2 regions of the Paenibacillus mobilis genome follow, and region 2 is predicted to be linked to the other one. Evidence: predicted binding sites of a transcription regulator. Region 2 holds the regulator's gene; the other holds the start of a gene.

Region 1 (7,750 bases), 150 kb from region 2:
ATGAGCGATAAGGAGCAACCCCAATAGAGCCAACTCCGAATTTCCGGTAAACGGGAAAGCGGTGTTGGCTTTATTTTTTATATACGTAAGTTCAGTTGGAATGAGAAACCTGCTGCCCTGCAAGAGCTGAAAGAGCAGCTCAAAATCCGCAGCATTTTCGACCTTGACGAGCAGAATGGATAAAAGGAAGGGCTTAGGCTGCGAGGAGGCGGGGGCCGATTTGAGCCGTAGGATTTTTGCGTTAGAATGAAACTTGGCGGATTAACGAGGCCCTAACGGAGCGATCCAAATTAGCCGGAGCCGGAATCCAGAAGGCGTTCCCTGACAGGGGCGCCTTTTTTGCGGTAAATTTGAAAGAGACCCGGATGTCCGTTATGCTTATTAGAGAAACACAACACGAAAGGAGGAGGAGGATGAGACGGTTAACCCGACTTCTTTTGGCATTGGGGCTAGGCTCGGCGCTGCTGCTATTAGCTGCTTGCACCTCCAAGCCCGCCGCAGAACCGCTTCCCAGCGCCAATTCCCAGGAACAGGGAGTCAAGCTGCGCATCGACGGAGGCCAAGGGGTACCGGATAGGACCCAGACCCTCCCGCTTCATGAAGCGGACAAGCCTGACCTGCGGCGTTTGCTGCAAAACAGCGGCCTTGTTGTGTTGAATTCGGAGAAAAACGGCATCGCCTCCACCCAAGGCATCTCGCTGGACAGCGGCTTGTCCTGGGCCGTTAAAGTCAACGGCGTAGAGATGGCTCCTTCTTCATGGGACAGGCAGATGGAAGACGGGGACAACGTGCTTGTTTATGTGAAAGAAAATGACGGAACGTCCGCAGCGTCTTTCCCTCCCGTTGTTCTGGATATTACGGGCGGATTATCGAAGCCGGACATCCAGTATTATTTCGTGTATACGTATCAGGCCCATTTGAAGGTCCGCGACGTTCTTGCGAAATGCGGAATGATTCAGATGAACGACCAGAGCCGGCTAGTATCCGCGGTCAACGGCTATACTGGGAATGTTTACGAGCAATGGACCGTCAAGCTCAACGACAAGAAACTTCTGCTCAGCGGACTTGATCTGCTGCTTCATCCAAACGATAAGATAGAGGTTGTATTAAGTCAGGTCTGAATCGTCTGTGCCCTTTTACGGCTTACTCTACGTCGCAATTCGGTTAAGCAAAAAGGCTGTCCCCTGGTTCTTCATCAGCGGGAACAGCCTTTTATTATTCGAAATCATACGGATCAGCCGGTTATTCCAACGAATCATGCCGATGATCATCAGATCCGGCAGATTTCATTCGGACAAAGCTCGCAGTGGCAAATATCCTGCAGCATGACGAGGTCTTTGATGGCGATCATGCCGTTTTCGTACTCCAGCGCGTCTTTCTTGCGCAGGTCGCTCAGCATCCGGTTGACGCTTTCGCGCGTGGCGCCGATCATGTTCGAAAGATCGGTGTGCGTAATCTTTTTGTTGATCAGAATCGTGTCGCCATGTCTTTCCCCGTAAGTGTTGCTAAGACGGATCAGCGTGGAGCAGAGCGCTCCCGGTTTGCCGTACATCATCAGGTCCCTGAATTTGGTTTGCGTCAGCCGGTGGTGAATGCCCATCCATTTCATAAAATCGATCGCAAAATCGCAGTGTTGGCAGATGAGAATTTCAAGGTCTTTATTTTCCACGATGCCGACTTCGCAGTCTTCAATGACTTCCGCCGTAAAGCTGTGCTTCGAGCTGAAGAACGGATCGGCCTGGCCGATCAGGTCCCCGCGTCCGTACATATATAGAATGAGTTCTTTGCCTTCATCTGTCGATTTGGTCATTTTAACGCGTCCGCGTTTGATGTAGAACAATTTATCCGACACATCGCCTTCCCAGAACAGATGGGAACCTTCGGCGTAGTTTTTGTCTTTCATGATGACAAGCAGTCGATTGAAATTCTGTTCCGAAAAACAACTCGTATTCCCTTGGGCTTCAACGCTGTTCATTTGCTCGCTCATTTTTGGTTTCCCCTTTGTACTCCAAATTTTTCTCAAATTTTTAAATTAATTATAACCCGTATTATTTGTAATTTGGGGCTTTTTAAAGCCTAAAAAGTGGCGAAATTTTAAACATTGTGACTATTTTCACTTAAAGTGGGGAGAAAGCTGCATATTAGATCACGAAAAACGGAAAAATGATTTTGGAGTGGCCGTAATTGATTTGATTGACTATAAAGGTTATTCTGCAAAAAAATTGAAACTAGAGCACAAACATGAAACTAGAGCGAAAGCATGTTTTCAATTCAGACAAACTTTGTGAAAAAATTCACTACAAAAGTCAAAGAGGCTATGATATGATGAATCCGTAAAGAAGATCGCCAAGGTGATTCGGCGCGGCATACTTTGTAACAAAGTGTTACAAACTTTTTTTGGGAGAATGGCAGCCGGGCTGCTCCGCCGGAACTAAAGAAAATTTTCAAACTATCAGGAGGATGAGAGAGATGGCCGTAAAAAATGAAGCAGCTTCAAACGTAAAGCAGGCAGTACAGCCTGCACAGGAGTACATTCAAGGTTTGATCGACAAAGCGAAAAAAGCTTCCGAGGTTTTCATGAGCATGGATCAGCAGCAAATCGACGACATTGTGCAGGCGATGGCTCTGGCCGGACTAGACAAACACATGTATCTCGCGAAGAAAGCCGTTGAAGAAACGGGTCGCGGAGTATACGAAGACAAAATCATCAAAAACATGTTTGCTACCGAATACATCTGGAACAGCATCAAATATGACAAAACGGTTGGCGTCATCGAAGATAATCCTTACGAAAGCTTCCAGAAGATCGCTGAGCCGGTCGGCATTATCATGGGGATTACACCGGTGACGAATCCGACTTCCACGACGATCTTCAAAGCGCTGATCGCCATTAAGACACGCAACCCGATCATCTTCGGCTTTCACCCTTCCGCACAGGAATGCAGCCGCGAAGCCGCTAAAATCCTGCTGGAAGCCGCTGTGAAACATGGCGCTCCCGCCGATTGCATCCAGTGGATCGAACAGCCTTCCATGGACCGCACCAACGCTTTGATGAATCATCCTGACGTAGCCTGCATTCTCGCCACCGGCGGCTCCGCCATGGTGAAGGCAGCTTACAGCTGCGGCAAACCGGCTCTCGGCGTAGGTCCTGGTAACGTTCCTTGCTTCATTGAGAAAAGCGCTGATTTGGATCAGGCGGTCAATGATTTGATCCTGTCCAAAACGTTCGACAACGGCATGATCTGTGCCTCCGAACAAGCGGTTATTATTGAAGAACCTGTTTTTGACCAAGTGAAGAAGAAAATGATCGCAAACGGCTGTTATTTCGTCAACAAAGAAGAAGCCGCCAAGCTGACGGCCGGAGCCATTGTGGCCGAGAAATGCGCCGTTAATCCGGCAATCGTCGGTCAGCCAGCCGTTAAAATCGCCGAAATGTGCGGCATTCAGGTGCCGGCCGGAACCAAAATCCTTGTCGCCGAAATTGACGGCGTAGGACCTAAATTCCCGCTGTCCGCCGAGAAGCTCAGCCCTGTCCTGGCCTGCTATAAAGTAAAAACCGCCGATCAAGGCATCGACCTTGCGGAACAGGTTGTTCACTTCGGCGGCATGGGACACTCTTCGGTCATCCATTCGAACAACGATGAAATCATCCGGAAATTTTCGGACCGTCTGCCAACCTGCCGGATCCTGGTGAACCAGCCTTCTTCGCAGGGCGGCATCGGCGATATCTACAACACGAACCTGCCGTCGCTGACGCTGGGCTGCGGATCTTACGGACGCAACTCGACTTCGTCGAACGTGACCGCCGTCAACCTGATCAACGTGAAAAGGGTGAACCATCGTACCGTGAACATGCAGTGGTTTAAAGTACCTTCCAAAATCTATTTTGAAAAAGGCGCGACCCAATACCTGGCCAAAATGCCGGACATCACCCGCGTCATGATCGTTACCGACCCGATGATGGTGAAGCTCGGTTATGTGGAAAGAGTGGAGCATTATCTCCGTCAACGTCAAACGCCTGTAGCGATCGAGGTGTTCTCCGACGTTGAACCGGATCCATCGACCACGACCGTTGCCCGCGGTACGGAAATGATGGCCAAATTCCAGCCGGACTGCATCATCGCCCTCGGCGGCGGTTCGCCAATGGATGCCGCGAAAGGCATGTGGCTGTTCTATGAATATCCGGACACCGATTTCCACAACCTGAAACAGAAATTCATGGATATCCGCAAACGGACCTACAAATACCCTAGTCTGGGTCAAAAAGCAAAATTTGTAGCGATCCCGACAACATCCGGTACAGGTTCCGAAGTCACGCCGTTTGCAGTTATTACTAATAAAGAAGTCGGCAACACCAAATATCCTTTGGCCGATTACGAGCTGACGCCGGACGTTGCGATCATCGACCCTGAATTCGTCTACAGCCTGCCAAAAGTAGCCGTTGCGGATACCGGCATGGACGTTTTGACCCACGGGATCGAAGCTTATGTTTCGGTTATGGCGAACGACTATACGGACGGATTGGCGATTAAAGCGATTCAGCTGGTGTTCCAATATCTCGAAAAATCGGCTTTGACCGGCGATAAACTCGCCCGTGAGAAAATGCACAACGCTTCGACTTTGGCCGGTATGGCCTTCGCCAATGCGTTCCTCGGCATCAACCACAGCTTGGCGCATAAATGGGGCGGCCAATATCATACCGCTCACGGTCGCACCAACGCAATCCTGCTGCCGCACGTCATCCGCTACAACGCGAAGAAACCTACGAAATTTGCGGCTTGGCCTAAATACACCAACTTCGTAGCCGACCAGCGTTATGCTGAAATCGCCCGCATCCTGGGACTGCCTGCACGCACCACGGAAGAAGGCGTGAAGAGCCTGATCAACGCCATCCGCGAACTGAATAAAAAGCTGGGCATTCCGGAAACCTTCCAGGCGCTCGGATTTGATCCAAAAGATTTTGAATCGAACGTGGATTATCTGGCAGACCGCGCTTTCGAGGATCAATGCACAACCGCCAATCCAAAGCTGCCGCTGGTGACCGAGCTTGCTGAAGTTTACAGAGACGCCTTCTACGGACGTTTCGAAGAGTAATCGGAAACAAGGCCTGTACAGGCTTAGTCGACATCAACAGAGATAAAGCTGCGATAACGGACCAAACTCGCTAGATTTGTGAAAAAAGTGACAAACATCACGGCAACTGTGATGTTTGTCACATCCCTTTTACCAGGGATAAGCTATGATGAAACCATAAAAGATCCCGGACACAGTGGTGGGGCAGCTGAAGTAAACCTTGAACTGGCCTCATCAGACTCTGAGTTGTGAAATCAATCACAAAATTAGGGATCTCGAGGCGGAGGATAACCTTCAAGCCTTCGTACTCCAAACTATATAAATGGAGGGATTACAAATGTCGGTGATTGAAAAAGAAACGGCAGCTGCACAAAACGCCTGGAGAGGTTTTAAACCGGGCAAATGGATGAGAGAGGTCAATACGGCCAACTTCATCGATACGAACATCAAACCTTATGAAGGAAACGAATCTTTTTTGCAGGGCGCAACGGCCAATACCAAAGCTTTGTGGGAAATCGTATCCGACCTGTCCAAGAAAGAAAGAGATGCCGGCGGTGTTCTGGACGTAGACGTTAACACGCCTTCAACGATCACTTCGCATGCTCCGGGTTTCCTGGATAAAGACAAAGAACAAATCGTAGGCGTGCAGGGCTCCGCTCCGTTCCAACGGACGATTCGTCCAAACGGCGGCGTGAGAATGGTCATTACGGCTTGTAAAGCTTACGGCTTCGACCTTCCGCCAGAAATCGTTGACTTGTATACAAATGTACGCAAAACGCATAACCAAGGCGTATTTGATGCTTATACCGCTGAAATGAGAGCAGCCCGTCATACCGGCATCATCACCGGTTTGCCCGATGCTTACGGCCGCGGCCGCATTATCGGCGACTACCGCCGCGTAGCTTTGTATGGGGTAGACTTCCTGATCAAACAAAAACAAGATGAACTGAAAGATATGGAAGTAGACGTGATGGACGTCGATGTCATTCGTCTCCGCGAAGAGCTGTCCGAACAAATCCGCGCTTTGGGCGAATTGAAGCAGCTTGGCGAAATGTACGGCTTTGACATCTCCAGACCGGCCAACAACGCTAAAGAAGCTTTCCAATGGCTGTACTTCGGCTATTTGGCAGCCGTTAAGGAACAAGACGGCGCGGCCATGTCGCTTGGCCGTGTATCTTCTTTCCTTGACGCTTATATCGAACGCGACCTTGCCGAAGGTACAATGACGGAAGAACAAGCACAGGAACTGGTTGACCATTTCGTGATGAAGCTGCGGATCGTGAAGTTCCTCAGAACACCTGAATACAACGAATTGTACAGCGGCGACCCTACCTGGGTAACGGAATCCATCGGCGGCATGTCCGTAAACGGAACAACCAAAGTTACGAAAAACAGCTTCCGTTTCCTGCATACCCTGTACAACCTGGGACCTGCTCCGGAACCTAACCTGACGGTTCTCTGGTCCGACAAACTGCCTGAAGCTTTCAAAAAATATTGCGCCAAGGTTTCCATTGAAACCAGCTCGATCCAATACGAAAACGACGATCTGATGCGTCCGATCTACGGCGACGATTACGGCATCGCCTGCTGTGTATCCGCTATGCGCATCGGCAAACAAATGCAGTTCTTCGGCGCGCGCGCCAACCTGGCCAAAGCTTTGCTATACGCCATCAACGGCGGTAAAGACGAAAGATACGGCACGCAGGTCGCGCCGGAATTCCCAGCCATTACTTCCGAATATCTGGACTATGACGAAGTGATGAAACGGTTTGTGCCGATGATGGAATGGCTGTCCAAACTGTATGTGAATACGCTGAACGTGATCCACTACATGCATGACAGATATGCTTACGAACGGATTGAAATGGCGCTGCATGACCGCGACATCCTCCGCACCATGGCTTGCGGCATCGCCGGCTTGTCGGTTGTAGCTGACTCCCTGAGCGCGATCAAATACGCTAAAGTCAAACCGATCCGCAACGAAAACGGCATCGCCGTTGATTTTGAAATCGAAGGCGAATTCCCTTGCTATGGCAACAACGACGACCGTGTCGACAGCATTGCGGTCAGCCTGGTCGAAACGTTCATGAGCATGATCCGCAAACATAAAACGTACCGCAACGCTTTGCCTACCCAATCGATCCTGACCATCACCTCCAACGTGGTGTACGGGAAGAAAACAGGGACAACACCTGACGGACGCAAAGCCGGCGAACCGTTTGCACCAGGCGCAAACCCGATGCACGGCCGCGATAAAAAAGGCGCGCTCGCTTCCTTGAGCTCGGTAGCCAAACTGCCATATGAACACAGTCTGGATGGCATTTCGAACACATTCTCCATTGTGCCTAAAGCGCTCGGCAAAGAAACCGATATCCGCAAAAACAACCTGGTGGCGATGATGGACGGCTACTTCGGCAGCGACGCGCATCACCTCAATGTCAACGTGTTCGACCGCGAACAACTGCTGGATGCGATGGAACATCCGGAGAACTATCCGCAATTGACCATCCGCGTATCCGGTTATGCGGTTAACTTTATCAAGCTGACCCGCGAGCAACAGCTGGACGTAGTCAACAGAACGTTCCACGAAGGCATGTAAAATTTGTTTCAAACCTGGGCAGCAACAAAACCTAAAGCAGCGTTGCCCGGTTTCCCTATTTCCCTGCAGTCCCTGCAG
Region 2 (7,750 bases):
CGTAGTTCGCGCCGGCGTGCCCGTATTGGGCCACATCGGTTTGACTCCGCAATCCGTAAATCAGCTGGGCGGATACCGTATTCAGGGCAAAGACGCCAAGGATGCCCGCCGGCTGCTCGAAGATGCCAAAGCACTGCAGGAAGCAGGCGCATTTGGCATCGTGCTTGAACTCGTCACGGAAGAGGTGGCGGCCGAAATTACGAAATTGCTTGAAATTCCGACGATTGGAATCGGAGCCGGCCGGGGCTGCAGCGGCCAGGTGCTTGTGTTCCATGACTTGCTTAAATATACGGATAATTATCGTGAAAAAAGATTCGTCAAAACCTTTGCCGATATCGGAGCCCAGGTCAAAGCGGGCATCGCGGATTATGTGCAGGAAGTGAAAGGCGGCCTTTTTCCGGGCGAACAGCATGTGTTCGGCGCGGAAGAAGGGGTCGTGGACGGTTTGTATGGCAGCACGGAGAAGCCTGAACAAACCGAACCTGCCGGCAAGGCTGAACAAGCGGAAAGAAAGGTTGGCGTTACCCCATGATCCTTATTAAAGAACCTGAAGAACTGCAGCAGGAGCTGAAACGCCGGCGTTTTGAAGCCGCGAAGCAAGGGAAGGAGCTGACGGTCGGGCTTGTGCCGACCATGGGTTTTTTGCATGAAGGGCATGCAAGTCTCCTTCGGAAAGCCAGAGCCAACGACGTAGTGGTGCTGAGCATTTTCGTCAATCCGATCCAATTTGGACCGAACGAGGACCTGGACCGCTATCCGCGTGATGCAGTCCGGGATTTGGCGCTGGCGGAGAAAGAACAGGTGGACATCGTCTTCATGCCGGAAGTGGAAAATATGTACCCTCAGCCTACTAAAACCCACATTAAGGTTGACGGGCTGACTTCCAGGCTGTGCGGCGCTTCCCGTCCGGGGCATTTTGACGGCGTGACTACCGTTGTTGCCAAACTTTTTCATATTGCCAACCCCGATTTTGCTTATTTTGGCATGAAGGACGCCCAGCAGGTCGCGGTGCTCAGCCAAATGGTGCGGGATCTGAATATGGCCGTACAGCTGGTGCCTTGTCCGATTGTGCGTGAAAGCGACGGCCTGGCGCTCAGCTCCCGGAACGTTTATTTGTCCGAAGAGCAGCACAGTCAGGCGCTGGTCCTGTCGGCCTCGCTAAGAGAAGCCGAAGGGCTGGCAACCGAAGGCAAGCTGGCGACGGCGGCCGAATTGCGCGAATATTTGGTCAGCCGGATCAATACCCAGCCTCTTGCCGAAATTGATTATGTGGAAGTGCTGACTTTCCCTGATTTGGAGCCGCTGGGCGAACAGACCCGGCTTGAAGAGGTTCAAGGCGGCCTGATTACCGCTTTGGCCGTCAAATTTGGCAGCACGCGCTTGATTGACAATATGTTACTTCAGAAAAAGGACGTGGCTCTTCATGTATAGAACAATGATGAAATCCAAAATCCACCGTGCTACCGTCACCGAAGCGAACCTGAACTATGTCGGCAGCATTACCATCGATGAAGATTTGATGGAAGCCGCCGATTTGCTTGAAAATGAAAAAGTCCAGATCGTCAACAACAACAACGGTGCGCGACTGGAGACTTATGTAATTACCGGCCCGCGCGGCAGCGGCGTAATTTGTCTGAACGGTGCGGCGGCCCGCCTGGTGCAGCCCGGCGACAATGTTATTATTATCTCTTATGCCCAGCTTTCTTCCGAGGAGTTGAAAATGCACAAGCCGACCGTCGTGTTCGTGGATGAAAACAACCGGCCGGCTGAATCCGCAGACCGTGAGCTGCACGCCACGATCCGTTAAATCGAGGGAGCCTCTGGTCTTTGCCAGAGAAAGCTTGGTCCGGTTATGTAATAAATGGGCCGTGGAATGAAAAAGCCTTCTTGAACAAAAAATGAAGATAAGCCTGAATCAATTTCCCCATGCAGCAAACCTGAAATTGGTTCAGTTTCGCACTGATTTCATTTTGTTCAGGATGAGGTGAGATAATGTTTGAACATATCTTTGCGGAAATGAACAGCACGCTGGATGAAATCGCCAGCCGTTATCCCGATGCGGAAGGCGATCTGAAGGAAGCGCTGGGCATGAAATGGAAACTTTTGAAGCAAATGAGTGACGGCATTATCGAGGAATGGATGTCTTTCGAGGAAAAAATGGGGGAGATCCGCCGGAAATGCGGGGATTTCGAATCGCCGAACCACCTGAAAATCGTGGAAATGGAAGGCGGCCCCTTCGTAAAAGGGCAGGGGTATTTTTCGCTTCAGATGTACGAACAAGCATCAAAGCAGTTTGAACACGCTTCTTCGCTATATCCGGATAATCCTCTGCCCTTATTGTTTCTGGCCGTTTGCTGCGTGCACCTGGATGACCGGAAAAACGCGGCAGGTTACTTCAGCCATATTTTTACGCACGGCAAAGACAAAAAGCTAAAAGCGATCTGCTGTAATGCCCTTGGCTGCATCGCGGCCATGGACAACCGGATAGAGAAAGCGCGGGGCTTTTTTCTGACCGCCTACAAGCTGGATCCGAGCCTGCCCGAGCCGCTGGCCAATCTGGAGGCATGCATGGCCAACCGGGGGACGTACCAATTTGAAAGCCAGCTGCACGCCTTTATGTGAATCCGGCTCTGGAACGATGCGTTTGATAACGCATCGTTTTTTTGACCGGTTATTCCGGCCTAAAGCAAGTGCTTATTTTCCCAAAAGCGGATTTCGTTTAATTTTCAAACGTTGTTTTTTTTGATATGCTAGGTGATAGACCCGAAAGAAAGGGATTTTGCAACCAATGAAGTATGCCGTACTCGATTTTGAAACTACGGGTAATCAGTCCACCGACGAAATTATTCAGGTAGGGCTTGCCATCATAGATCATGATTCCACCATCTCGCAGGTCTATTCTTCTTATGTCAAACCGGGAGTGCCCATCCCTCCCTTTATTACAGGCTTAACAGGCATTACGGAAGAGGACGTCGCCGAAGCGCCCTCCATCGACGAAGTGATGATGGAGATGGTGCCGCTATTGGATGACGTCGTTTTGGTGGGTCATAATGTAGCATTTGATTTTCATTTTTTGCAGCAGGCTTTGGACAGCTGTGGGTATCTGCCTTTTACGGGACGGATTCTCGATACGATGGATTTTTTGAAGATATGTTTTCCTTCATTAAATTCTTATCAGCTTGGGCTGGTGAGCGCCGAATTTGGACTCAGCCATGACCGGCCGCATCAGGCGGACAGCGATGCCACGGCAACCGCGCTTATTTTTCTGAAATGTTTGGATGAACTTGCGGAGCTGCCGCTGATCACTATCCAGCGTCTGACGGATTTGTTTGCCGCCGAGGACAGCGATTTGGGCTGGTTTTTCGACGCTTTGCTGACGGAGCGGGAAAGCCAGGCAGATCAGACGGATGACGCGGGTTTTATTTATTACCGCCAGTTTGCGATGCGCAATGAGGACTGGATGGATATTTTGCCGGCCCGCCATGAATTTGACGACAATCCGCTGTCCCAGGTCAGTTTTGAGCAATTTTTAGAGGAAGTTCAGGGAAACCTGAAGGAGAAGCTGCCGTTTTATGAGGAACGGGAAGCGCAAAAGATTATGCTCAGTCAGGTGGAGCAGGCTTTTGACGAGGATAAGCATCTTCTGGTGGAGGCCGGAACCGGAACGGGCAAATCGCTCGGCTATCTGCTGCCCGCCATTTATTCCGCGGTAAAAACCGGGGAGAAGGTCATGGTGAGCACCCATACCATCAACCTGCAGGAGCAGCTACGGGAAAGGGATATTCCTTTGCTGACGGAAGCGGTGCCTTTTCCGTTTCGCGCGGCGGTATTTAAAGGCAGACAGCATTATTTGTGCCTGCGTAAATTCGAGCACAAGCTGAGCCGGCGCGATTTTGCAAGTCCGAAGGAAGACAGCATCACGGCGGCCCAAATGATCATCTGGCTCAGCCAAACCGAAACCGGTGACGACGAGGAACTGAATTTGGGACGCGGCGGTGATTTCTGGGAAACGGTTGCCAGCGAATCGGATTCCTGTTTAGGACGCTCCTGCCCCTTTTTCAGGAAGTGTTTTTATCATCGGGCCAAACACGAAGCCAGCGTAGCGGATGTTATAATTACCAACCACTCCAAGCTTTTTACCGACATTCAGGCCGGCCATCAGCTGCTGCCTTCTTATGAACGTCTGGTCATCGACGAGGCGCATCATTTGGAGGACGTGGCGGGCAAACATCTGGGTTTGCATATGAAATATTTTTCGATCATTCATACTTTAACCCGTTTGTTTAAGGACAGCCGCACCGGACAGTTTCCGAATCTCCGGACGCAGCTTGCTTCCTCCGGATCGGAAAAGGCTCTCGGCTGGACAGAAACAATCGATTCGTTTTATCCGGCTCTGCTTGAAGTGAAGGAAAGCTGGGACAAGTTAAGCGAGCTTCTGTTCGGTCTGATGACGGAGAGGAGCGACGCGGCGCCGGGAGAGCCGGGGCAATTCGTCAAACGGCTGCTTCCCGCCCAAAGGCCTGACCAATGGGACACCTTTAACCGGCTGGAGCATCAGATCCATGTCTCCATCAGCGAAGTGCTGCGGAAAGGCGAACGTATGGTGGCCGAGATCAAAGAGGAGCAGGAGGATTACGGGGTTGAAGGCCTGCTTACGGATATCAGCGGACTCCTGAAGGATTTGGGCAGCGAACGGGATTCCCTGCGCTTCTTCATGAAGCTGGACAGCGAGGAGACGGTTTATTGGCTGGAAGGCAACGGCCATTACCGCAGCAAATCGCTGCAGCTTTACGCGGTTCCGATCGATGTCAGCGAACAGCTCAAAACTTATTTCTTTGACAAGAAAAAAAGCGTGGTCATGACCTCGGCGACCTTGACGGTCGATAAGTCCTTCCAGTACATGATCGAACAGCTCGGGCTCCAGGAAGCAGGCGAACAGGACCGGCTTTTGACCGCCATTTTGCCTTCCCCGTTTAATTACAGGGAGCAGGCGCTGCTGGTCATTCCGCGCGACTTTCCGAGCGTCAAAGGCAGCGTAGGGGATGCCCATTTTGTGAATACGCTTGTAGATTCCCTTGCGGAGTCGGCCGTAGCGACCAAAGGCAGAATGCTGGTGCTGTTCACCTCATACCGCATGCTGAAGCAGGTCTATGAACCGCTTAAAGAGCAGCTGTCGGCGCATAATATAACGGTAATCGGCCAAGGCATGGACAGCGGAAGCCGCACCAAGCTGACCCGGCGTTTTCAGAACAAAGACGCTTCCGTCCTGCTCGGCACAAGCAGCTTTTGGGAAGGCGTCGATATTCCCGGAGATGCACTGACCAGCCTTGCTATTGTCCGGCTGCCTTTTCAGCCGCCAAACCATCCGCTGGTCGAAGCGAAAAGCGAACGGCTGCAGCAGCAAAAGAAAAATCCGTTTACCAAGCTGTCGGTTCCTCAGGCGGTTATCCGCTTTAAGCAGGGTTTTGGCCGACTGGTACGCTCTTCAAGAGATAAAGGTATCGTCATTGTGTACGATACGCGTATTCTGGACTCCTATTACGGCAAATATTTTCTTTATTCCCTGCCGGGACCCAAAATGGAGCATATGCCGCTGAGCCAGATGGTTCCCCGGATCACGGAGTGGCTGGAACCTACGGAAAATGGCGCCGAATCAGGCGCAGCAAAGGGTGAATAACATGAAATCGGAAAAAATATCGGATGCCGTCGTCCGGCGTATGCCGGTTTACCTGCGGTATTTAAACGAACTGCAAAACCGTGACGTCATGACGGTATCCTCGCAAGAGCTCGGACAAAACCTGGATCTTAATCCGGCCCAAATCCGTAAGGATCTCGCCTATTTCGGAGATTTCGGGCGCAAAGGCATCGGCTACGATGTGGGTTACCTGATTGAAAAAATCCGCCAGATCCTGAACCTGGATCAGGAGATCAGCGTAGCGCTGGTAGGTGCCGGTAATCTCGGCCAGGCCCTCTCCAACTACAATATGTATCTGAAAGACAATATGAAGATTGTGGCGGTCTTCGATGCTGCGGAAGCCAAAATCGGCAGCCAGATCAATTATTTGACGGTACAGCCTATTTCGGAGCTGACAGAAACCGTCAAAAACCTCGGGATCCGTATCGGGATCATTACGGTTCCTCACTGGGAAGCCCAGCGCGTCGCGGATCAGCTCGTAGAGGCGGGCATTCAGGCCATTCTGAACTTTGCGCCGGTCATTTTGAAGGTACCGGCCGGGGTCCGCGTGCATGCGGCGGATTTTACCACCGATCTGCTCAGCTTGGCTTATTATTTGGATCAGGGAAAGGAAATTTCAAATGAGTCGTAAATGGTTGATTAAAAACGGAACTTTCGCGGTTATGAACCCGGATAAACCGGTGCTTACCGGTTATATGCTGGTGGAGGACGACCGTATTCAATACATCGGGGAAACGCTGCCGGAAGGCGAAGAGATGACGGAAAGCTTTGACGGATCGGGCCTTCTGTTCCTGCCAGGCCTGGTTAATACTCACGGGCATGCGGCAATGTCTCTGCTGCGCGGTTATGGCGACGATCTGGCCCTCCAGGTGTGGCTGCAGGAAAAAATGTGGCCGATGGAAGCCAAATTTACCAGCGAGGACGTTTACAAAGGTACGGCGCTTTCCGTTCTTGAAATGCTGAAAGGCGGAACTACCACTTTCCTGGATATGTACGATCATATGGACCAGGTAGGTAAAGTTGCGGAACAAAGCGGCATCCGTGCTGTCCTGACACGGGGCGTCATCGGTCTTTGCCCGCCGGAAGTGCAGACGGCCAAACTTCAGGACGCGGTCAGTTTTGCGAAGCGGTGGCATGGAGCGGCAGACGGACGCATTACGGCGATGATGTCTCCGCATGCCCCTTATACTTGTCCGCCCGATTATATCGAAAAGATCGTACAAGCTGCGCATGATCTGGATCTCCCTTTGCACACGCACATGTCGGAAACGATAACCGAGGTGGAGCAGAACGTCAGGGATTACGGCGTGCGTCCGGTCGAGCATCTGCTGAAAATAGGTTTGTTCTCCAGACCTTCGCTTGTTGCTCATGCGGTTCATCTGCTGGATGAAGAAATTCAAATCCTTGCCGAAAATAACGTAGGAGTTTCTCACAATCCCGGCAGCAACTTGAAGCTGGCCAGCGGGGTAGCGAGAGTTGTGGACCTGCTGAAAGCAGGCGTCACGGTTTCCTTGGGAACGGACGGCCCTGCCAGCAATAACAACCTAGACATGCTGGAGGAAATCCGTCTGGCAGCTTTAATTCATAAAGGGGTATCCGGTGATCCTACCGCGGTTCCGGCGCTTGAGGCGCTGAAAATGGGGACGGAATACGGTGCTAAGTCACTGTTCCTTCAGGAAACAGGCAAATTGGCGTCCGGTATGAAAGCCGATTTTATCGCTTTGAATACTGAGCAAGCTCATTTCCTGCCAAAAACCGATTATATTTCGCATGTCGTTTACTCTGCCGGTGCGAAGGACGTAGAGCATGTATGGGTCGACGGACGGCAAGTGGTCAAACACGGCGAATGCCTGACTTTGGACGAACAGCGTATTCGCTTTGAAGCTCAACAGGCATTTGAAGGTCTCCTTGCCCGCTGATCCCATTCCCGGCTTCAGAGCAAGCGGAGGCAAGGAGAGAGGTGAAAAACAGGTTTGAAAACAAAAACAAAATGGATTCTCGCCGTAATCGTCATTGCGGCGGCTTTGGCTTTTGGGATGTACCGTTATTATGTAT

The links. The regulator Rex, encoded in region 2, represses fermentation and respiration genes when NADH is low (regulators of the CRP and FNR family bind a similar motif). The targets are predictions, from matches to a motif close to TTGTGAAATATTTCACAA.
Region 1: a site for Rex is predicted at 5,320-5,337, ahead of pflB (formate C-acetyltransferase). Genes of this name have one in related genera too.

Annotation. Positions count from the first base shown of each region.
Region 1 is NZ_JBZCMS010000002.1:517,604-525,353, reverse strand. Features, by position in the region: gene AC3ZPD_RS05680 (hypothetical protein) at 414-1,121, shown strand; gene AC3ZPD_RS05675 (Crp/Fnr family transcriptional regulator) at 1,271-1,987, opposite strand; gene adhE (bifunctional acetaldehyde-CoA/alcohol dehydrogenase) at 2,470-5,094, shown strand; gene pflB (formate C-acetyltransferase) at 5,411-7,672, shown strand.
Region 2 is NZ_JBZCMS010000002.1:371,483-379,232, reverse strand. Features, by position in the region: gene panB (3-methyl-2-oxobutanoate hydroxymethyltransferase) at 1-532, shown strand, start outside; gene panC (pantoate--beta-alanine ligase) at 529-1,431, shown strand; gene panD (aspartate 1-decarboxylase) at 1,424-1,807, shown strand; gene AC3ZPD_RS04895 (hypothetical protein) at 1,993-2,622, shown strand; gene dinG (ATP-dependent DNA helicase DinG) at 2,789-5,677, shown strand; gene AC3ZPD_RS04885 (redox-sensing transcriptional repressor Rex) at 5,679-6,326, shown strand; gene AC3ZPD_RS04880 (amidohydrolase) at 6,316-7,614, shown strand; gene AC3ZPD_RS04875 (cell wall elongation regulator TseB-like domain-containing protein) at 7,669-7,750, shown strand, end outside.